2 regions of the Cellulomonas sp. P1_G12_2 genome follow, and region 2 is predicted to be linked to the other one. Evidence: predicted binding sites of a transcription regulator. Region 2 holds the regulator's gene; the other holds the start of a gene.
The links. Region 2 encodes HrcA, which represses chaperone genes, less so after heat shock. Its sites were predicted from a motif close to TTNGCACTCGNNNNNNNCGAGTGCNAA; they were not measured.
Positions count from the first base shown of each region.

Region 1: the regulator HrcA is predicted to act here: its motif matches at 2,654-2,680, upstream of groES (co-chaperone GroES).

Region 1 is NZ_JBFUBX010000002.1:663,048-673,968, reverse strand. It holds gene AC1DXT_RS11250 (response regulator transcription factor) at 1-388, opposite strand, end outside; gene AC1DXT_RS11245 (MerR family transcriptional regulator) at 601-1,521, opposite strand; gene AC1DXT_RS11240 (WhiB family transcriptional regulator) at 1,773-2,069, shown strand; gene groES (co-chaperone GroES) at 2,220-2,516, opposite strand; gene AC1DXT_RS11230 (class I SAM-dependent methyltransferase) at 2,721-3,902, shown strand; gene AC1DXT_RS11225 (glutamate--cysteine ligase) at 3,902-5,050, shown strand; gene AC1DXT_RS11220 (PadR family transcriptional regulator) at 5,110-5,457, shown strand; gene AC1DXT_RS11215 (hypothetical protein) at 5,454-5,999, shown strand; gene AC1DXT_RS11210 (sulfocyanin-like copper-binding protein) at 5,996-6,553, opposite strand; gene tsaD (tRNA (adenosine(37)-N6)-threonylcarbamoyltransferase complex transferase subunit TsaD) at 6,648-7,688, opposite strand; gene AC1DXT_RS11200 (malonic semialdehyde reductase) at 7,776-8,417, shown strand; gene AC1DXT_RS11195 (sulfurtransferase) at 8,442-9,278, opposite strand; gene rimI (ribosomal protein S18-alanine N-acetyltransferase) at 9,275-9,757, opposite strand; gene tsaB (tRNA (adenosine(37)-N6)-threonylcarbamoyltransferase complex dimerization subunit type 1 TsaB) at 9,754-10,437, opposite strand; gene tsaE (tRNA (adenosine(37)-N6)-threonylcarbamoyltransferase complex ATPase subunit type 1 TsaE) at 10,442-10,921, opposite strand, start outside.
Region 2 is NZ_JBFUBX010000005.1:146,837-157,757, forward strand. It holds gene AC1DXT_RS16620 (alpha-E domain-containing protein) at 1-443, shown strand, start outside; gene AC1DXT_RS16625 (transglutaminase family protein) at 440-1,279, shown strand; gene AC1DXT_RS16630 (maleylpyruvate isomerase family mycothiol-dependent enzyme) at 1,283-1,984, opposite strand; gene lepA (translation elongation factor 4) at 2,095-3,975, shown strand; gene hemW (radical SAM family heme chaperone HemW) at 3,972-5,186, shown strand; gene AC1DXT_RS16645 (DUF4870 domain-containing protein) at 5,191-5,571, opposite strand; gene AC1DXT_RS16650 (hypothetical protein) at 5,761-6,810, shown strand; gene AC1DXT_RS16655 (DUF3097 domain-containing protein) at 6,856-7,713, opposite strand; gene hrcA (heat-inducible transcriptional repressor HrcA) at 7,840-8,862, shown strand; gene dnaJ (molecular chaperone DnaJ) at 8,924-10,051, shown strand; gene AC1DXT_RS16670 (16S rRNA (uracil(1498)-N(3))-methyltransferase) at 10,074-10,832, shown strand.

The DNA.
Region 1 (10,921 bases), on a different contig from region 2:
GGTCGCTGGCGCGGAAGCTGCCCTGGCTGGGCACGTCCACGGGCTGCGTGCGGGGCACGGTCTGCGCAGGCAGCACGGGACTGGCCAGCACGTGCGCCGCCACGGCGGACAGCTCCGCGCGGCCGACGTCGGGTGCCAGGAACCCGCGGGCACCGAGCGCGAGCGCCCGGTCGAGCGCCACGCTGTCGTCGGGCAGCGCGAGGAGCACGATGGCGGCGGCGGGCGCGACCGCGCGCAGCCGGCGGATCGCCTCGATCGCACCGGGGGCCGCCAGGTGCGCGTCGAGCAGGACGACCGTCGGCGGCATGCGCCGAGCCAGGCTCAGCAGCTCGTCCACCGACGACGCCGCACGGACCGGACCGAGCGCGGGCACGCCGATGGAGGTCACGACGAGCCGCTCTCGAACGACCGCCGAGCCGTGACAGACCACGACTCCCGCCATGTTGGTTCCCCTCTCGGGCCCCGTGTGGGGCACCTGAGTGCTATCGGCTGATGATCACGCTGAAGTTAGCCGGAGAGACGATCCGTCCCCGCTGCGAGAGGGGCTTCGTCCGCCCCTGCGACGCCTGCGTGGAATGTCTCCCCCACTCGGCCGTGCCCTCAGGGCTCACCGCTCGACGTCGCGACCGCGAGCACCTCGTGGAGCAGGCCGGTGAACGTCCGGGCGCGATGCACGGACCGGTCCAGCGGGACCGCGTCGGCGGCACCGTCCGGGACCATGACGAACTGTGCGAGGTCAGGTTGCTCGCGCGCGAGCCGGTCGACCACCTCGAGGTCCGCGTCGGCCCGCAGCCCGATGGTCACGACCGCCCGTGCGCGTGTCATGGCAGCGAGCTCGACGGCGTGGTGCGGACCCACCGGCCCCCCGACGATGCGCGCATCGACCCCCTGCGCCGCGAGCGCCCCGGCGAGGGCGTGCGCGACGAGCGGCCGCGCCTCCCGGGGGACGACGAGCACGAGGACGACGGGACGGCGGGTCCCCGTCAGCGGTACCTGGTGCTCCCGCAGGGCGGCGAGGGCGCCCGCGTGCACCGCGGCGACCGCGTCGACCCCGGGCGGGTCGACGACCGTGCGACGAGCGAGCGCGGACATGACCGGCTCCAGCAGGCCCGTCCACCAGAGCGCGACGTCGGCTCCCTCGTCGATCGCCAGCAGCCGCGCGCACCCGGCGACGTCACCGGCGAGCGCGGCGTCGACGACCGCGGTCGGTGTGGTCGGCACGCCCCCGTCCTGGGACCGGGCGGGGGTCCCGGCGGTCACGTCGGTCGCCAGGGCGATCCGTGCGGACTCCGCCGGTGCCACGCCGTCCAGCGTGAGCCGCCGCATGACCAGCAGCCGCTCGACGTCGACCGCCGAGTAGCGCCTGTGCGCCCCGGCGGAGTGCTCCGACGGCCCGAGCCCGTACCGGCGGTCCCACGTGCGCAGCGTCGCGGGTGCCACACCGAGCCGCCGCGCGACGGCGGCGACGGCGAGCGCCGGCGCCGGAGGCCCCGTCGGTTCGTCGTCCTCGCGCGTCACCATGGCGCGATTCTGCCAGGCCGACGCGATTCGGCCTCATCGGGCGTGTCGGCGCCCGACACGCCGACCAGGGGCTTCATGCACAATCGCGCCACCGAATCAATGTGCGAACGGGTCTTGAACAACTTCTGGCGCGGTTGTAACGTCCTCTCCAACGCGTCACCCCGGTGGACACCATCTGGTTCCCGTGTACACGACTTCCCGGCGCAGCCGCCCACACGGCGGACTTCGACGGATCGACTGAGGAGGAACTCATGGCCGAGATCTCGCGCCTTCCCGGACCGGTGATGGACCTGTGGGAGTGGCAGTTCGACGGAGCCTGCCGCGACGAGGACCAGGACCTCTTCTTCCACCCCGAGGGTGAGCGCGGCTCGGCCCGCCGGCGCCGCGCCGAGGCGGCCAAGGCGATCTGCGCCACGTGCCCCGTGATCAAGGAGTGCCTCGAGCAGTCCCTCGCCGTGCGCGAGCCCTACGGCGTGTGGGGCGGCCTCTCCGAGGACGAGCGCTCCGCGGTGCTCGCCCAGCGCGGCCGCGCCAGCCGCGTGGGCTGAACCAGAGCTGCACGACCAGAGCCCCTCTCCTCGTCGGCACGATCGGGGAGAGGGGCTCTGGTGCGTCCGGCCCCGGACGCGCGAAGGCCCCCCACGGCAGCTGCAGTGGGGGGCCTTCGCGAGCGAGCGGGGCGCGTGGCGCCCCTCAGCTCACTTGACGACGATCGCGAGGATGTCGCGCGCGGAGAGGATGAGGTACTCCTCGCCGTCGTACTTGACCTCGGTGCCGCCGTACTTGGAGTAGATGACCTTGTCGCCGACGGCGACGTCGAGCGGGATCCGGTTGCCGTTGTCGTCGACACGGCCGGGTCCGACCGCCTGGACCTCGCCCTCCTGGGGCTTCTCCTTGGCACTGTCCGGGATGACGAGACCGAAAGAGGTCGTCGCCTCTGCCTCGAGCGTCTTGACGACGATCCGGTCCTCGAGGGGCTTGATGGAGACCGACACAGCGGACCTCCCCTTCGCATGTGAGTAGTTCTCTGAGGTACGTGCGCGCTCTCGGACACGTCGTCGCGGGTGCCGTGCCCTGGAGCGCTGCTGGCACACTCACCGGGAGAGTGCCAGCCACTCACTCTAGGAACCGGTTAGCACTCGGTCAAGGCGAGTGCCAACGAGCGGTCCTGGCGAGTCTCTGCGTGCGAGGATCGCCGCATGGATCGCGAGGGCATCGCCCAGCTGCTCAGCCCGGCGGGCTGGGCACTGCTGTCCGCCCTGCCGCCGTACGACGAGAGCCGCACGCTCGCCCTGTCGGAGCGGATGCGCGACGAGGGCATCGATCCCGCGCTGGTCGCCGCCGCGCTCACCCAGTCGCGCCTGCGCGCGAAGGCCGCCGCGAAGTTCGGCACGTTCGCCGACGGCATGCTCTTCACCGCCGCGGGCCTCGAGCAGGCGACGCGCCTCACCGTCGCGGCCCACCACGCGCGCAGGTTCCGCGACGCCGGCAGCACCCGGGTGGCCGACCTGACCACCGGGATCGGCGCGGACGCGATGGCCTTCGCGGGCATCGGCCTGCGGGTGCTGGCCATCGATCTCGACGAGGCGACCGCGGCGATCGCCACCGTGAACCTGCGGCACTTCCCCGACGCCGAGGTGCGGCACGGCGACGGGCTCGCCCTCGACCTGGAGGCGGAGGGGGTCGACGGCGTGTACGCCGACCCCGCCCGCCGGACCTCGTCGGGCAGCCGCGTGTTCGACCCGTCCGCCTACGAGCCGTCCCTCGACGCGGTCCTCGCGGTGCGCGACCGGGTACCCGCGCTCGGCCTCAAGCTCGGCCCCGGCATCCCGCACACCGCCCTGCCCGACGACGCGCAGGCCCAATGGGTCTCGGTCGACGGCGACGTGGTCGAGGTGGGCCTCTGGTTCGGCCCGCTCGCGCCGGAGGGACCCGGCCGGTCCGCCCTGGTGCTCCGCGCCGGCGAGGCCCACGTCGTGCGCGCCACCTCGGACGAGCGTCCGGCGTCCGGCCCGGTCGGCGGCTACCTCTACGAGCCCGACGGGGCCGTCATCCGCGCCGGGCTGGTCGGCGAGATCGCGCACCAGGTGCAGGGACGACTCGTGGACCCCACGATCGCCTACGTGACCTCGGACGCGCTGACGCCCCTGCCCACCGCCACCGCGTACCGCGTGCTCGACACGATGCCGTTCGGCCTCAAGCGGCTCCGGACCTACCTGCGAGGACGTGACGTGGGGAAGCTGACCATCAAGAAGCGCGGGACGGCCGTGGTGCCGGAGCAGCTCCGCCGGCAGCTGGACCTGCGCGGCAGCGCGACGGGGACGATCATCCTCACGCGCGTCGCGGGCAGCCAGCAGGTGCTCGTGGTGGAGCCCGTCTGATGGCCGTGCCGGTGCGGGTGCCGTTCGCGCACTCCGAGCGGTCGAGCGTCGGGATCGAGTGGGAGGTCGCCCTCGTCGACGCCGACTCCGGGGACCTGCGCCAGGCCGCGGAGGCCATCCTGGCGGCCGTCCGGCCCGCCGACGGCTCCGAGCACCCCCTCATCACGCAGGAGCTGCTGCTCAACACCGTGGAGATCCGCTCGGGCAAGTGCCGCACGATCGCGGAGGCGACGGCCGACCTGCAGCAGGCCCTCGACGAGGTCGAGGCGGCCGCGTCCCCGCTGCGCATCGAGCTCATGGGTGGCGCGACGCACCCGTTCGCCAACTGGGCGCAGCAGAAGGTCACCGACAAGCAGCGGTACGCGACCCTCATCGACCGGACGCAGTGGTGGGGCCGGCAGATGCTCATCTACGGGGTGCACGTGCACGTCGGCATCGAGGACCGGGACAAGGTGCTGCCCATCGCGCACGCGATGCTCGGCGTCTTCGGGCACATCCTGTCGCTGTCGGCGTCGTCCCCGTTCTGGGGTGGCAAGGACACCGGCTACGCGTCCAACCGCGCCCTGCTGTTCCAGCAGCTGCCGACCGCGGGCCTGCCGTTCGCCTTCGAGGAGTGGTCGCAGCTCGAGCAGTACGTGGGCGACATGATGCACACCGGCGTCATCGACCAGTTCGACGAGATCCGGTGGGACGTCCGCCCGTCGCCGCGGTTCGGCACGCTGGAGATGCGGATCGCCGACGGCGCCTCGAACCTCCTGGAGGTCGCCGCGATCTCCGCGCTGACCCACTGCTTCGTGGAGCACTTCTCCTCGATGCTGGACCGCGGGGAGAGCCTGCCGACGCTGCCGCCGTGGTTCGCCCAGGAGAACAAGTGGCGCTCCGCGCGGTACGGCATGGACGCCATCATCATCACGAACGCGGCCGGTGACGAGGAGCTGGTCACGGACGCGATCGGCCGCTGGCTGGTCGAGCTGGCCCCCGTCGCCGAGCGCCTCGGCTGCGCCGCCGAGCTCGAGCAGGTGCGCGTCATCCTGCGCCGTGGCGCGTCGTACCAGCGTCAGCGCGCGGTCGCCCGGCGTCACGCCGGTGAGCTCGACGCCGTCGTGCGCTCCCTCGTCGCCGAGCTCAAGGCCGGTCGCCCGCTCTAGCAGAACTGGGCCACGCCCACTACTTGTCAATACCTACTACTAGGCATAGCGTGGGCGTCATGGACGAGCCCCGCGATCCCCAGCTCCTCAAGGGCGTGCTCCCGATGCTCGTGCTCGCGCTCCTCACCGAGCGCGAGTCCTACGGGTACGAGCTGGTCACCCGCCTGCACGAGGCCGGCCTCGACGACCTCGGCGCCGGGACGCTGTACCCGGTGCTCAACCGCCTCGAGCGCGACGGCCAGATCTCGTCGCGCCTCGTCGCCTCCAGCGCGGGCCCCGCCCGCAAGTACTACCTGCCCACCGACACCGGCGCGGAGCAGCTCTGGAGCACCGCCCGGGCGTGGCAGCAGCTGGCCCTCACGGTCGACGGTCTGCTCGCCCGTGCCACCACGAAGGAGTCCTCATGAGCACCTCCCTGCGCGACGCCCTCGTCCGCGAGCGCTACCTCCTGCGGTTCGACTGGGCCATGCAGGACTTCCCGAAGCACAAGACGGTCGTGCGCGAGCTCCGCACCGAGCTCACCGCCGCCGCGTCCGAGGTGGGCATGCGGCAGGCAGTCGCGGACCTGGGCCACCCGCGGGTGCTCGCGGACGGCTACCTCACCGAGCTGGGCCGGCCCGTCCCGCGCTGGAACACCGGGGCCGTCTGGGGAGGCCTCGCCGTCGGCGCGGTCGTCTACCTGGTCATGGCGTACACCTTCGGGACGCTCGACACGCTCGATCAGCTGGGCGGCGGGACGATCGAGCGTGAGTTCCTGGGCGCGACGGCCGTCTTCACCAGCACCGAGGGCGGCGTGTCGGCGGGCACCACCTTCACGTGGCAGGCGCTCGTGTTCTACGCCGTCGTGTTCACGGTGCCGTTCCTGCTGGGCGCCCGCGTGTGGCGGGTGTGGAGCCGGCCGACCGGTACGCGCAACCCGCGCCGCGCGCCGTCGACGACGACCGCCTAGCTCGCGTCGGTGACGACGAGCTCGTCGGCCATGCCCGCGGCGTAGTGGTGCGGCAGGTTGCAGACGACCTCGTACCGTCCGGCGGGGAGGTCGAGCGTGACCCATCCGACGGCTCCGGAGGGCAGGCCGTCGCCGGCCCCCTCGGCACACGGCGCCGACGCCTCACCCAGGCTGCCGGTCTCGTCCACGGAGCCGTCGACGCCCTGCGGCCGCTCACCGACGGACGCGCCGGGGGCCAGCGGCAGGACGACGAGCTCGTGGGTCCGCCGGCCCATGTTCCGGGCGACCAGCGTCACCTCTCCCGCCTCGACCGACGCGGGCACGACCCGGAGCATCGCGCCGCTGCCGTGCATCCTGCGGACCATGCCTCCGTCGCCGAGCATGACCGCGACGGTGGAACCCGAGGGGTCGACGGTCGGGGTGCACGTCGAGCGGAACACACCCGGCCCACCTCCGTGCATCATGCCGGGACCGGCCTGCTGCTGGTTCACCGTGACGCAGCCCGCCAGCACCGCCGCCGAGGCCACCGCCACCAGGACTCGCGCACCTCGCACCGCACCCACCGCCTCCGGTCCGGCGCCCCGCGGCGCGGGACCCCTTCCCCTGATGGCACGCCGGAGCGTCGTGGCGCGACAGAGCAGAAGGTCCTCAGACCAGTACCTGGGTGAGCGGCATCGAGGAGTCGACGGGCAGGTCCAGCGACGACGGCGGCAGCCCGCGCCGCACCACCGCCGAGCCGAGCGCGGCGATCATCGCTCCGTTGTCGGTGCAGTAGCGGATGGGCGGGATGCGCAGCTCGATGCCGGCCTCCGCGCAGCGCTTCGCGGCCATGTCCCGCAGCTGGGAGTTAGCGGAGAACCCGCCGCCGACCACCAGGGTGTCCACGCCGTGCGCCCGGCAGGCGGCGATCGTCTTGGCGGTCAGCACGTCGGCGACGGCCTCCGCGAACGACGCCGCGACATCGGGGAGCGGCACCTGCTCGCCCGCGTCCTGCCGGGCCTCCACCCAGCGGGCGACGGCGGTCTTCAGGCCGGAGAACGAGAAGTCGGCGGCGTGCGCGGCCTGGTCCTTGGCGGCGGTGAGCCCCCGCGGGAAGCGGATCGCGGTCGGGTTCCCCTCGCGGGCCAGCCGGTCGATGTGCGGGCCGCCCGGGTACGGCAGGCCGAGCAGACGACCGACCTTGTCGAACGCCTCCCCCGCCGCGTCGTCCAGCGTCGAGCCGAGCTCGGTGACGTGCACGGTGTCGTCGAGCAGCAGCAGCGACGAGTGGCCGCCCGAGACGACGAGCGCCATGACGCGCTCGGGGAAGGCGCCGTCGACCAGCTCGTCCACGACGGCGTGCCCGATCACGTGGTTGACGCCGTACAGCGGCTTGTCCAGGGCGAGCGCGAGCGCCTTGGCGGCCGAGGCTCCCACGGTCAGGGGTCCGACCAGGCCGGGGCCGGCCGTCACCGCGATGGCGTCCACCGCGCCGAGCGAGACGTCCGCCGTGGCCAGCGCCCGCTCGATCGTCGGCACCATGGCCTCGAGGTGCGCGCGCGACGCGATCTCCGGGATGATCCCGCCGAACCGCGCGTGCTCGTCCACCGAGCTGGCGACGGCGTCGACGAGGAGGTCGTAGCCACGCACCAGGGCCACGCCGGTCTCGTCGCAGGACGTCTCGATCCCGAGCACGAGGGGGTCAGCCATGCGGACCAGGATAGGTGGCCGCGACGTGGTGACGACCGCCACACCGTCGCCCGGAACAACCGCAGGTAGTTGACGCTTCAACCGTGCATGACCACTGACTCCACCGTCCTGGACGGCCTCGACTTCCCCACCTCCGGTCTGGCCGTCGGCGACGACGTCGCGGACCTCCTGTTCCGCGAGGCCCGCACCGCCGCCGCGTTCACCCCCGACGAGATCAGCGACGAGCAGATCGCCGCGGTGTACGACCTGGTCAAGTGGGGCCCCACCGCCCTGAACACCATCCCCCTGCGCCTGCTCGTGGTCCGCACCCCGGACGCCCGCCGGCGCCTCGCGGCCCACATGAACGAGGGCAACCGCGACCGCGTGCTCGAGGCCCCCGTCTCGCTCGTGCTCGCCGCCGACACCGGCTTCCACGCGCACATCCCGACGCTCGCGCCGCACATGGCCGCGCTCGCCGACGCGCTCGAGGGCCAGCCCGAGCAGCGCGAGTCGATGGCCCGCATGAACGCCCTCATCCAGGCCGGCTACCTGATCGTCGGCCTGCGCGCCGCGGGCCTGGCCGCCGGCCCCATGGGCGGCATGGACGCCCAGGGCATCGACGCCGAGTTCTTCGCGGAGAACGGCTGGAAGTCGCTCCTCGTCGTCAACGTCGGGCACGTCCAGGGTGCCGGTACGCACTACCCGCGCGCCGAGCGCCTCTCCTACACGCAGGCGTCCCTGACCGTCTGACCGGACACCGGAGGCCGCGATCCCCTAGACGGGGGGCGCGGCCTTCCCCGTCTCCACCGGGCGCGCGGGGTCGTTCGACCACTGCGACCACGAGCCCGGGTACAGCGCCGCCTCGACGCCGACCGAGGCGAGCGCGGCGACCTCGTGCGCGGCGGTCACCCCGGACCCGCAGTACACGGCGATCGGTCCGTCGATCCCCGCGAACCGTGCGCGCAGCTCGTCGTCGGGCAGGAACGTGCCGTCGGCGCCCACGTTCCCGGCGGTCGGCACCGAGATCGCCCCCGGGATGTGGCCCGCACGCGGGTCGACGGGCTCGACCTCTCCGGCGTACCGCTCGGCCGCGCGGGCATCGAGCAGGGAGCCGGTCCAGGCGGCGGCCCCGTCGGCGTCGATCGTCGGCAGCGCACCGGGAACCAGCACCACGTCGCCCGGCTCCGGCGTCACCGATCCGGCCTCGAGCGCGAGCCCTGCCGCGGTCCACGCCGCGAGCCCGCCGTCCAGCAGCCGCACGTCCCGGAGGCCGGCCCAGCGCAGCAGCCACCAGACGCGCGCCGCGGACGTGCCGCCCACCGCGTCGTACGCCACGACCGGCCGATCGCCCGAGACGCCCCAGCGCCGCGCCGCCGCCTCGAACGCGGCGAGATCGGGCAGCGGGTGCCGGCCGTCCTGCGGAGTCGGCGGTGCGGCCAGCTCGGTGTCCAGGTCCACGAAGACCGCGCCGGGCAGGTGGCCCGACAGGTACTGCTCGTGACCGTCCGTCTGGCCCAGCGCCCAGCGCACGTCGAGCAGCACGGGTGGCTCGTCGCCCGCCAGTGCCGCCGCGAGCGTCTCGGCGTCCACGATGACCGCGTCCCTCGTCATGCCGGTCCTCCCTCGTCCCGGCGCAGCACCAGACGCATCGTCCACGCGTCGATGTTGCCCGGCTGGTAGTACGCCCGGCGCATCCCGAGCTTCTCGAAACCGACGCTCTCGTACAGGTGGATGGCGGGGTCGTTGTCCACGCGCACCTCGAGGAGCACGACGGCCGCACCGAGCGTCCGGGCGCGGTCCAGCAGGTTCTCCAGCATCCGTCGCCCCAGCCCGCGCCCCTGGAACCGTGCGTCCGTGCCGATCGTCATCACCTGCGCGTCGAACCCGTCGAACCACAGTCCCGCGTACCCCACCAGCGCCCCGTCGACGACCACGCCCACGTACCAGCGCCCCGTCCCGCCGATCTCGGAGGCGAGGCTCTCGGGCGACCACGCGGCCGCCTCGAAGAGCTCGACCTCCATGCGCACGAGGGCCGGCAGGTCCGCCGGGCGCAGGGCGCGGACGACGACGTCGCCCGGCTGCTCGGTCATCCGAGCACGCGCTTGCGCGCCGCCTGCGGCACCGCGTCGGGACGGCGCAGGTAGAGCGGCTCGGTGCCGAGCTCCTCGCCCGCCGCCGTCCGGGTCAGGGCCAGCCGCGCGAGCTCCGCGGGGTCGGGATCGAGCAACCCGGTCGTCGGTCCACCGCGCAGGACGTCCGGGTAGAGCACGGCACCGCGGCCGATCGCCACCGCGCCGGCCGTGCGCGGGTCGGCGGCGACGTCGACGGCTGCGGCGACCTCGGGGCCCGCCAGCGCCTCGATCACTCCGGGCTCGACCAGCCGGTACAGCGCCCAGTACACCTCGCGGCGCCGGGCGTCGGTGGCGACGAGGACGTCCGTGCCGGACGGCAGCACGCGGGACGCCTGGAGTGCGACCGCGTCGAGGCTCGGGACGCCGTGCACGGGGATGCCGAGGGCGAGCGCGAGCGTGCGGGCCGTGACCAGCCCCACGCGCAGCCCGGTGAAGGGGGCGGGTCCGGTGCCGACGACGACCGAGGAGAGCTCGCGGCGGTCCACACCGGCCTCCGCGAGGACGTCGGCGATCATCGGGGCCAGCAGCTCGGCGTGGTGCCGCTGCTGCGCGTCGGACCGGGCGGCGAGCACCACCCCGGCATCGTCGGTCAGGGCCACCGCGACGGCTGCGGACGTGTCGAGCGCGAGGACGGGCACGACGTCAGCCTGCCACCGGGTCGGCGTCGGGCAGCGCGACGTCCGCCCACCGCGCACCGACGGCCCGCACGGTGACCACGCGCTCGCCCGCGTCCGCGTCGTCGAGGTCGTCGGGAAGAGCTCCGCCGCGCGGCCGCTGCAGGGTGACCTCGAGGCGGTCCTGCGCGAGCGACTCGACCCACCCCTCGCCCCACTCGACCACGGTCACGGCCTCGTCCAGGCCGGCGTCGAGGTCGAGCGCGTCCACCTCCTCCAGCGAACCCAGCCGGTAGGCGTCGACGTGCACGAGCGTCGGTCCGGTCGAGCCGTCCTCGCGCGCGACCGGCGGGTGCTCCCGCGCGATGATGAACGTCGGCGACGCCACCTGCCCCCGCACGTGCAGACCGGCGCCGATCCCCTGCGTCAGGGTCGTCTTGCCCGCCCCGAGATCGCCGGTGAGCACCACCAGGTCGCCCGCCCGGAGCACGCCCGCGAGCGCGCGTCC
Region 2 (10,921 bases):
GGGCGGACATGACCGCGCGGCTGCTGACCACCCGAGCGCTCGCCGGCTCCGCCGGCCCGAGCTGGACCACCCTGCTGCGGTCCTGCGGCGCGCACGAGGCGTTCCTGCGGATGTACCGCGGGGCGGCCTCCGACGAGCGCGCCGCCGGGTTCCTCCTGACCGACCGGCTGTTCCCGCGGTCCATCGTGTTCGCGCTGAACCAGGCGGAGGCGTGCCTGGCCAACCTCGAGGGTGCCTCCGACCGGGCCGCGGTCGACGACGCACGGCGCCACATCGGCCACGTGCGCACGAACCTCGAGTACCGGCCGCTGATCGAGGTGCTGGACGCTCTGCCCAAGGAGATGGAACGCGTGCAACGAGCCTGCTCGGCGGCGTCCGACGCGATCCGCGGCCGGTACTTCCCGAGCGCGTCCTCGACCAACTGGGTGGGAGAAGCACTGTGAGCCGGTTGCGGGTCGTGCACACGTCGACGTTCCGGTACACCAGCGCGGTGCTGGCGTCGTACAACGAGGCGCGGATGACGCCGTTCTCCCAGCAGGGGCAGACGGTCCTCGAGACGAAGCTCGACGTGCAGCCGCACACCGGGTGGTCCGAGTACCGCGACTACTGGGGGACCGCGGTCACCGCCTTCGAGGTGCTCACCCCCCACGAGTCGATGGTGATCACCGCGGAGCACCTGGTCGAGGTGGCCGAGCGGGGTCCGCTGCGCAGCCCGGCCGGCTGGGACACCCTGCGCGGGGGCGAGCTGCGCGACCGGCTGGCGGAGTTCCTCTCGGACACCCCGACGACCGCGCCGCCCGAGGACGTGATCGAGATCGCGCAGCGCGCGGCCGCCGGGCTCGAGCCGGCCGAGGCGGCGCTGGCGGTGTCCGCGGCCCTGCGCGACGAGATGGAGTACATCCCCGGCGTCACCACGGTGCACACCCCGGCGTCGGAGGCGTGGGTCGCCCGAGCGGGCGTGTGCCAGGACATCGCGCACCTGGTCACCGGCGCGTTGCGGTCCATCGGGATCCCCGCGCGGTACGTGTCGGGGTACCTGCACCCCGACTCCGGTGCGCCGGTGGGCTCGACGGTGCTCGGCGACTCGCACGCCTGGGTGGAGTGGTGGGTGGGCGAGTGGTTCGCCTACGACGTGACCAACCGGGTGATCGCGGGTGACCACCACGTGGTGCTCGCGCGCGGCCGCTCCTACGACGACGTGCCGCCACTGCGGGGGATCTACGCAGGCGCGGGGACGCAGGACGCCGAGGTCCAGGTGCAGATCACGCGCGAGGCCTGACGGTCAGGGCGTCATCCGGCGGCCGAGCGCGTCGTCCAGCGCGTCGGCGTCGCCGTCGACCGTGAGGCGCGGGTGGTCGGGTGTCGCACGTCCCCACAGCAGCAGCGCGAGGGCATCGGCGGGGCCGGTCACGGTGGCGGCCGGGGTCGTGGTCCCCCCGAGCAGCCACGTACGCCCGGCGTCGTCCGCGACGAGCTCGATCGGTGCGACGAGCGGCTCCATCCGGCCCATGCGCTCCTGACGCGGCTGCATCACGGTGACGACCTCGTCCACGGTGTCCGCCCAGAGACCTGCGTCCACCGTCAGGTCGAGCCCGCCCGCGGTGCGCAGGTCCCACAGGTGGACCAGGGTCTCGTGGGTCTGGCGGCGGTGCCAGAACGACGCCGGTCCGTTGCCGAGCAGCGTCCAGGACTCGGCGTCCGGGCCGAGCCCGGCCAGCGTCTCGCGCAGCTCGGTGGCGCACGTGGCGTAGAGCTCCTCGAGCACGAACGGGCCGCGGCCCAGCGGTGTCTCCTGCCGACGGCGTGCCTGGCCGGCCGCCCAGTGATGGATGCGGGCGAGGTGGATCACGAGGTCCTTGACCCGCCATCGGCCGCACCACGGGACGCGGGTGGTGGGGTCGACGAGAGGGATCGTCGCGAGGAAGTCGTCCTGCAAGCCGCCGAGCACCGAGAGCAGGTCGGGAGAGTTCCGGGTCGACGTCATGGGACCATGGTGGGACCGACCACCGACAGCCGACAGGCTGGCACCGGTCACCGTCCGTCGGGAAGGCGCCACCGCGCGCGCCACCGACTCCAGCGCCAGGAGCAGTCCGCTTGTCCCCGATCCCGAGTGCAGCCCTCGCGTCGCGCATCCACCCCGCGGCGACGGCGCCCGAGCTGCTGCGCAACTTCTGCATCATCGCGCACATCGACCACGGCAAGTCCACGCTGGCCGACCGCATGCTGCAGCTCACGGGCGTCGTCGACTCGCGGGCCATGCGCGCGCAGTACCTGGACCGCATGGACATCGAGCGCGAGCGCGGCATCACCATCAAGTCGCAGGCCGTGCGCATGCCGTGGGGCGTGGACGACAAGGCCTTCGCGCTCAACATGATCGACACCCCCGGGCACGTCGACTTCACCTACGAGGTGTCCCGGTCGCTGGCCGCCTGCGAGGGTGCCGTGCTGCTGGTCGACGCCGCGCAGGGCATCGAGGCCCAGACGCTGGCCAACCTGTACCTGGCGCTCGAGAACGACCTGACGATCATCCCGGTGCTCAACAAGATCGACCTGCCGGCCGCCCAGCCCGAGAAGTACGCGGAGGAGCTGGCCAAGCTCATCGGCGGCGAGCCCGAGGACTGCCTGCGGGTGTCCGGCAAGACGGGTGCAGGGGTGGTCGAGCTGCTGGACCGCATCGTCGAGCTGGTCCCGCCGCCCACCGGCGACGCCGACGCCCCGGCCCGCGCGATGATCTTCGACTCGGTGTATGACACGTACCGCGGTGTCGTCACGTACGTCCGCGTCATCGACGGCAACCTCAACCCGCGCGAGAAGATCGTCATGATGTCGACGCGCGCGACGCACGAGCTGCTCGAGATCGGCGTCATCTCCCCGGAGCCCGTGCCGACGAAGGGCCTCGGGGTCGGCGAGGTGGGCTACCTGATCACCGGCGTGAAGGACGTGCGCCAGTCCAAGGTGGGCGACACCGTCACCAACGCGAGCAAGCCGGCGGCGCACGCCCTCGGCGGGTACTCCGACCCGAAGCCGATGGTGTTCTCCGGCCTCTATCCGATCGACGGCACGGACTACCCGATCCTCCGGGACGCCCTCGACAAGCTGAAGCTGAACGACGCGGCCCTGAACTACGAGCCGGAGACGTCGGTGGCGCTCGGGTTCGGGTTCCGCGTGGGCTTCCTCGGCCTGCTGCACCTCGAGATCGTGCGTGAGCGGCTCGAGCGCGAGTTCGACCTGGACCTCATCTCGACCGCGCCGAACGTCGTCTACGAGGTCACCCTCGAGGACAAGACCGTGGTCACGGTGACCAACCCGAGCGAGTTCCCCGCGGGCAAGATCGGCGACGTCAACGAGCCGATGGTCAAGGCGACGATCCTGTCCCCGAGCGAGTTCATCGGCGCGATCATGGAGCTCTGCCAGACCAAGCGCGGCGAGCTGCAAGGCATGGACTACCTGTCCGAGGAGCGCGTCGAGCTGAGGTACGTCCTGCCCATGGCGGAGATCGTGTTCGACTTCTTCGACCAGCTGAAGTCCAAGACGCGCGGGTACGCGAGCCTCGACTACGAGCGCATCGGCGACCAGGTGGCGGACCTGGTGAAGGTCGACATCCTGCTCCAGGGCGAGACGGTCGACGCGTTCAGCGCGATCGTGCACAAGGACAAGGCGTACGCGTACGGCGTGATGATGACCGCCAAGCTCAAGGACCTCATCCCGCGCCAGCAGTTCGAGGTGCCCATCCAGGCCGCGATCGGCGCCCGGATCATCGCGCGCGAGACCATCCGGGCCATCCGCAAGGACGTCCTGGCCAAGTGCTACGGCGGCGACATCACCCGCAAGCGCAAGCTCCTGGAGAAGCAGAAGGAGGGCAAGAAGCGCATGAAGACGATCGGCCGGGTCGACGTGCCGCAGGAGGCCTTCATCGCCGCGCTGTCCAGCGAGCCCGCGGGGTCGGCCGGCGGCAAGGACGCGAAGAAGAAGTGAGCCCGGCGCTCCCCGAGGGAGACGTCGCGCCCGACGACGGGGCACTGCCGGCGTCGGCGTTCGAGGGTGCCGACGAGCGCGCGTTCGCCGTCTACCTGCACGTGCCCTTCTGCACCGTGCGCTGCGGCTACTGCGACTTCAACACGTACACCGCGACGGAGCTGGGCGGCGGCGCGAGCCAGCACGCGTACGCGGACACCGCGCTGACGGAGATCGCGCTCGCGTCCCGGATCCTCCCGCGCCGGCCCGTCGCCACGGTGTTCGTCGGCGGCGGTACCCCGACCGTCCTGTCCGTCCCCGACCTCGCGCGCATGCTCGGCGGCGTCCGCGACGCGTGGGGGTTCGCCGACGACGTCGAGGTCACCACCGAGGCGAACCCCGACTCGGTCACGCCCGAGTCGCTCGCGGCGCTGGCCGACGCGGGGTTCACGCGCGTCTCGTTCGGGATGCAGTCCGCGGTACCGCACGTCCTGGCCACGCTCGACCGCACGCACGACCCTCGTCGGATCCCGGACGTCGTGCGCTGGGCCCGCGACGCCGGCCTGGCCGTGTCGCTCGACCTCATCTACGGCACGCCGGGGGAGTCGCTCGACGACTGGCGCACCAGCGTCGAGGCGGCGCTCGCGACGGGTGTCGACCATGTGTCCGCGTACGCGCTCGTGGTCGAGGCGGGCACGCGGATGGCCGTGCAGGTGCGCCGGGGCGAGCTCGAGCTGCCCGACGGCGACGACCAGGCGGCGAAGTACGAGCTGGCCGACGACCTGTTCGAGGCCGCCGGGTTGCACTGGTACGAGGTGAGCAACTGGGCGCGGACGCCCGCCGACGCCTGCCGGCACAACCTCAGCTACTGGCGGGGCGACGACTGGTGGGGGATCGGACCCGGCGCCCACAGCCACGTGGGCGGCGTGCGCTGGTGGAACGTCAAGCACCCGCGTGCCTACGCCGACCGCCTGGACCGCGGCTTGAGCCCGGCGGCCGGGCGCGAGACCGTCACGGGCGACGGCGCGGTGCTCGAACGGCTGATGCTGGGGGTACGCCTCGCCGCCGGGCTGCCGCTCGACGCGCTGCCTGCCGACGCGCGGCCGTCCGTGGCGGGGCTCGTCGCGGACGGGCTCGTCGACGGGCGCGAGGCGGTCGGCGGACGGCGGCTGGTGCTGACGCGGCGCGGGCGGCTGCTCGCGGACGCCGTCGTGCGCACGCTCGCGGGCTGACGCGTCAGCGCACCAGCTCCAGGCTGAACGGGTACCGGTACGAGCCGCCGCGCTGGACCGTGATCGCCGCGAGGATGCCCAGGACAAGGCTGGCGATGCTCAGGCCGATGAAGCCCAGCCAGCCGACGACGCCGATCACGGGGATCGCGCGCACGACCGCGCAGATGATCAGGCCGATCAGGACGGTGAGCTGGAAGTTGAGCGCCAGCCGGGCCTCCGACGCCGCGGGGCCGCCTTTCTCGCGATGCACCAGCCAGATGACCAGGGCGGGGATCCAGCCGGCCCAGACGTAGGCGAGGATGCCGCCCAGGTGCGCGAGCATGGCCCAGGTGCGGTCCTGGTCGGCACCGCTCGGGGGCGGGCTCTGGTAGGGCTCGTACGACATCGCGGCGCACTCCTCGTGGGTGGGTCGTCGGCGTGACGGCACGCCAGCCTACCGAGGGGCGCAGCACCGCGCCGGGCGGTTCGGCGACTCGCCGACATGCCCGGAAGGCCCGCTTCCTTGACACGCGCCCTCCGGCCCCGGTTCGCTGACGCCTGGGCGACGATCGCCCTGTGACCAGGGAGGCCACGCATGAGCGAGAACCCCGGCGGTACCCCGCCGCGCGACGACGAGCCCGCGAAGGCGGCTGAGCCCGTCGAGCCGCCGACGGCGCCGGTCCCGCCCGTGCCCGACCCCGCACCCGCGGTCCCGCCCGCGCCGCCGGTCCCGCCTGCGCCGCCGGTCCCGCCCGCGCCACCCGCACCGTCGTACGGACAGCCCCCCGCCGGGCCCCCGCCGGCCCCCGCCTACGGCCAGCCGCCCGCCGGGTACCCCCCGCAGGCGTCCCCGTACGGTCAGCCTGCGCCCGGCGGCTACCCGCCGCCTCCGCCGCCGCCCGGCTACGGCCAGGGGGCCCCGGGTGCCTACCCGCCCCCGGTCGGTGGCTACGGAGCACCCGTCCAGGCCTCTCCGATCGGTGAGGCCTACTCGTACGGCTGGAAGAAGTTCACGCAGCAGGGCGGCCTGTTCATCCTCGCCGCGCTGGTGTGGTTCGTCGCCGCGATCATCCTGCTGTCCATCGTCGGCGCCATCTTCGGTGGCTTCGGGGCGCTCTTCTACCCGGACGGCGACATGTCCGCGGGCATCTCGCTCGGGTTCTCGCTGGGGACGTTCGTGTTCTCCGCCGTGGCCGCGATCGCCGGCTACCTCATCCAGGCGGCGTTCATCCGGGCGGCGCTCGACGTCACCGAGGGTCGGCAGCTGAGCTTCGGCGACTTCTTCAGGATCGTCGAGCCGGGGCCGGTCATCCTCACCGCGCTGATCCTCGCTGTGGTGAACGCGGTGCTCAACGTCGTCCCGTTCTTCGGCGGGCTGATCGCGCTCGCGGTGAACTTCCTGCTGCTGTTCACCTTCTGGTTCGTCATCGACAAGCGCCTGGCGCCGATCGACGCCATGAAGGCCAGCTACCAGCTCGTCACGGCGAACCTGTCGACGACGATCCTGTTCTACCTGCTCAGCATCGCGATCTTCATCGGCGGTGCGATCCTCTGCGGCGTCGGCCTGCTGGTCGCCGTGCCGGTCGTGCTGCTCGCGACGGCGTTCCTGTTCAAGCGCCTGCTCGGGGACCCGATCGCGGCCTGATCGTCTGCACGGGTGCCCGGTCGACCCCTGGTCGGCCGGGCACCGTCATGCCGTGACGAAGTCGATGAGCTCCTCGACGCGGCCCAGCAGGCTCGGCTCCAGGTCGGCGTAGCTGCGCACCGACCGCAGGATCCGCTGCCACGCCCGGGCGACGTCCGCCTGCTCGTCCGCGGGCCAGCCGAGCTCGCGCAGGATCCCGTGCTTCCACTCGGTGCCGCGCTCGATGACTGGCCACGCGGACAGCCCGATGCGCTCGGGTCGGACGGCCTGCCACACGTCGACGTACGGGTGCCCGAGCACGAGGACGGAACCCGCGGGGTGACCGCGGACGGCGTCGGCGGCGATCCGGCTCTCCTTCGACCCGGACACCAGGTGGTCCACCAGCACCCCCACGCGGCGACCGGGGCCGGGGGAGAAGTCACGCAGGGCGTCGGCGAGGTTGTCGACGCCGTCGAGCAGCTCGACCACCACGCCCTCGAGCCGCAGGTCGTCGCCCCAGACCTTCTCCACCAGCTCGGCGTCGTGCTTGCCCTCGACCCAGATCCTGCTGCCGCGGGCCACGCGAGCGCGGGCGTCGTGCACGGCGACGGACCCCGAGGCCGTCCGGGTGGGCTTCGCAGGTGCCGGGGCGCGCACGGGGGCGGTGAGCGCCACGGGCTCGCCGTCGAGCCAGAAGCCGCGACCCAGCGGGAAGGTGCGGGTGCGGCCGCGCCGGTCCTCGAGGACGACGACGTGCTGGCCGCCCGACTTCTCCACCCGGACGACGGCGCCGACCCACCCGGTGGTGACCTCCTCGACGACGAGGCCGGTCTCGGCGGGCTGCGGGCGGCTGGTGCGGGTGGGTCGGTGGTGCGTCGAGCCGGAGCCCCCGAGCACGTCCGAGCCGTAGCGGTCGTCGTTCACCCGGGCAGCCTAGGGGTCTCGGTCACGCCCTCACCGGACGCCGCCCCGTGAGTCTCCCGCCCCCGGCGTAGCATTGGCACTCCTGTGCGGGGAGTGCTACCCCGTGGTGACGACGGAGGAGGCGACATGAGCGAGGACCGGCGGCTGGACGTGCTGCGCGCGATCGTCGAGGACTACGTCGCCACCAAGGAGCCTGTGGGCTCGCGCGCGCTCGTCGAGCGGCACTCGCTCGGCGTCTCGCCCGCGACCATCCGCAACGACATGGCCGCCCTCGAGGAGGGCGGGTACATCGCCCAGCCGCACACGTCGGCCGGCCGGGTGCCGACGGACAAGGGCTACCGGCTGTTCGTCGACCAGCTCTCGACGGTGAAGCCGCTGTCCAGCCCGGAGCGCCGTGCCATCGGCACGTTCCTGGAGAACGCGCAGGACCTCGACGACGTCGTCGACCGGGCCGTGCGGCTCATCGCGCAGCTGACGCACCAGGTCGCCGTGGTGCAGTACCCGTCCCTGCGGCGCTCGGCGCTGCGGCACGTGGAGCTCGTCCCCGTCGGCTCGCGCCACCTGCTCGTCGTGCTCATCACCGACACGGGCCGCGTCGAGCAGCGGACGCTGGAGCTGGTCACGGACCTCGACGAGGCGGTGGTGGCGCGGCTGCGGTCGCGCCTGAACGTGAGCGCGGRCGGGCGTCGGCTGTCCGAGCTGCCGGTGGCGCTGGGCGAGCTGACCGACGCGTTCGCGCCCGCGGACCAGGCGCTCGTCAACGCGGTCGTCGCGGTGCTCGAGGAGACGCTGGCGCAGGAGTCCGAGGAGCGCGTGGTGCTGGCCGGCACCGCCAACCTCGCGCGCGTCGGCAGCACCGACGTGCGCGCGATCGGCCCGGTGCTCGAGGCGCTCGAGGAGCAGGTGGTGCTCCTGCGGCTGCTGTCCGAGATGGCCGAGGACCATGCGACGGTCGCGGTGCGCATCGGCCGCGAGACCCAGCACGACGGGCTGTTCGAGACGAGCTTCGTGACCACCGGCTACGGCGACGAGGGTGGTGGCTCGGTGGCGCGCATCGGCTCGATCGGCCCGCTCCGGATGGACTACCCCGGCACCATGTCCGCGGTCCGCGCGGTGGCCCGGTACCTGACGCGCATCCTCGCGCAATGACGCCCCCGACAACCTGTCCTGACACCTGCCCAGAGACACCTGGAAGCGAGCAGACCCTCCTGTGACCGACTACTACGAGATCCTCGGCGTGCCGCGCGACGCGACGCCGGAGCAGATCAAGAAGGCGTACCGCAAGCTCGCCCGCGAGCACCACCCCGACGTCGCGGGGGCGGACGCCGGCTCCGAGGACACGTTCAAGGACGTCTCCCGCGCGTACGACGTCCTCGGCAACCCCGAGAAGCGTCGCGCCTACGACCTGGGCGGGGACCCGTCGTCCCCCGGCGGCGGCATGGGTGGCGGCTTCGGCTTCCAGGACATCTTCGAGACGTTCTTCGGTGCCGCCACGGGCGCGGCGGCGCAGCGCGGCCCGATCCCGCGGGCCCGCCGGGGTCAGGACGCCCTCGTGCGGCTCGACCTGGACCTCGCCGAGGTCACGTTCGGCGTGCACCGCGAGGTCCCGGTGGACACCGCGGTGATCTGCCCGACCTGCAGCGGGTCGTGCTGCCGTCCGGGCACGTCGCCGCGCACCTGCGAGGTCTGCGGCGGCCGCGGGTCGGTGCAGCGCGTCGCACGCTCGTTCCTCGGCCAGGTCATGACCACGCAGCCCTGCGCCGCGTGCCACGGCTTCGGCACCGTCATCCCCGAGCCGTGCACCGAGTGCTCCGGCGAGGGCCGGGTCCGCTCGCGCCGCACGCTGGCCGTGGACGTGCCCGCCGGCGTGGACACCGGCACGCGGATCAAGCTCACCGGCCAGGGCGAGGTCGGTCCGGCCGGCGGTCCGGCCGGAGACGTCTACCTCGAGGTGCGCGAGCGCAAGCACGACACGTTCGTGCGGCGCGGCGACGACCTGCACGCCACGCTCGAGGTGCCGATGACCGCGGCCGCCCTGGGCACCGTGCTCACCTTGGACACGCTGGACGGTCCGCAGGAGGTCGACCTGCGTCCCGGCACGCAGCCGTCCCAGATCGTCTCGCTCAAGGGTCTCGGCGTCGGTCACCTGCACGCCCCCGGTCGCGGTGACCTGCACGTCCATGTCGAGGTGCACGTGCCGACCGCCATGGACGACGAGCAGGCGGAGCTGCTGCGCCGGCTCGCGACCCTGCGCGGCGAGGAGCGTCCGGAGGCGCGGCTCGCGGCGTCGAGCTCCGGCGTGTTCGCCAAGCTGCGCGACAAGCTCTCCGGTCGGTGAGCGTGACGGCGACGGCCGCGTCATGAGCGCGCCCGTGTTCCTGGCCGAGCCCGGCTCGCTCGACGCCGTGACCGACGGCGCGACGTACCTGCTCGATGGCACCGAGGGCCGCCACGCCGGGGTCGTGCAGCGCCGCAGCCCGGGGGAGCGGGTCGACGTGGTGGACGGTTCCGGCGTCCGGCTCGTCGGGGTGGTCGGCGAGGTGACTTCCGAGGGCGTGCTCGTGCACGTGCAGCAGCGCGTCGTCGAGCCGGCACCCGCCGTGGCGCTGGTGCTCGTGCAGGCCCTCGCCAAGGGGGACCGCGACGAGATGGCCATCGAGGCGGCCACCGAGGTCGGTGTGGACGTCGTGGTGCCGTGGCAGGCGGAGCGGTCGATCGTCGTCTGGCGCGGCGAGCGTGCGGCGAAGAGCCGGGCCCGGTGGCTGGGCACCGTCAGGGCCGCCGCGAAGCAGTCGCGACGGGCGTGGGTGCCCGCGGTGGAGGCCGCGCTCGACGGGCGGGGGCTGGTCGAGCGGGTGCGTGCTGCGGTCGCGGCCGGCGGGGTGGTGCTCGTGCTGCACGAGGAGGCGACGGAGCCGATCGCCGCGACGACGCTGCCCGACGCGGGCGAGTGCCTGGTCGTGGTCGGCCCCGAGGGCGGCATCGGCGACGGAGAGCTCGGCCGCCTGGTCGACGCCGGAGCACGCGCCGTGCGGCTGGGGCCGCACGTGCTGCGCACCTCGACGGCCGGCCCGGTCGCGCTCGCGCTGCTGGCCGAACGACTGGGTCGCTGGAGCTGATCCGCTCGTCGCGGGGAATGCTGTGGGCACAGCCTCGTAGACTGGGGGACGTTCTTCGAACCCGCACCGACCTAAGGAGCGCACGGCGC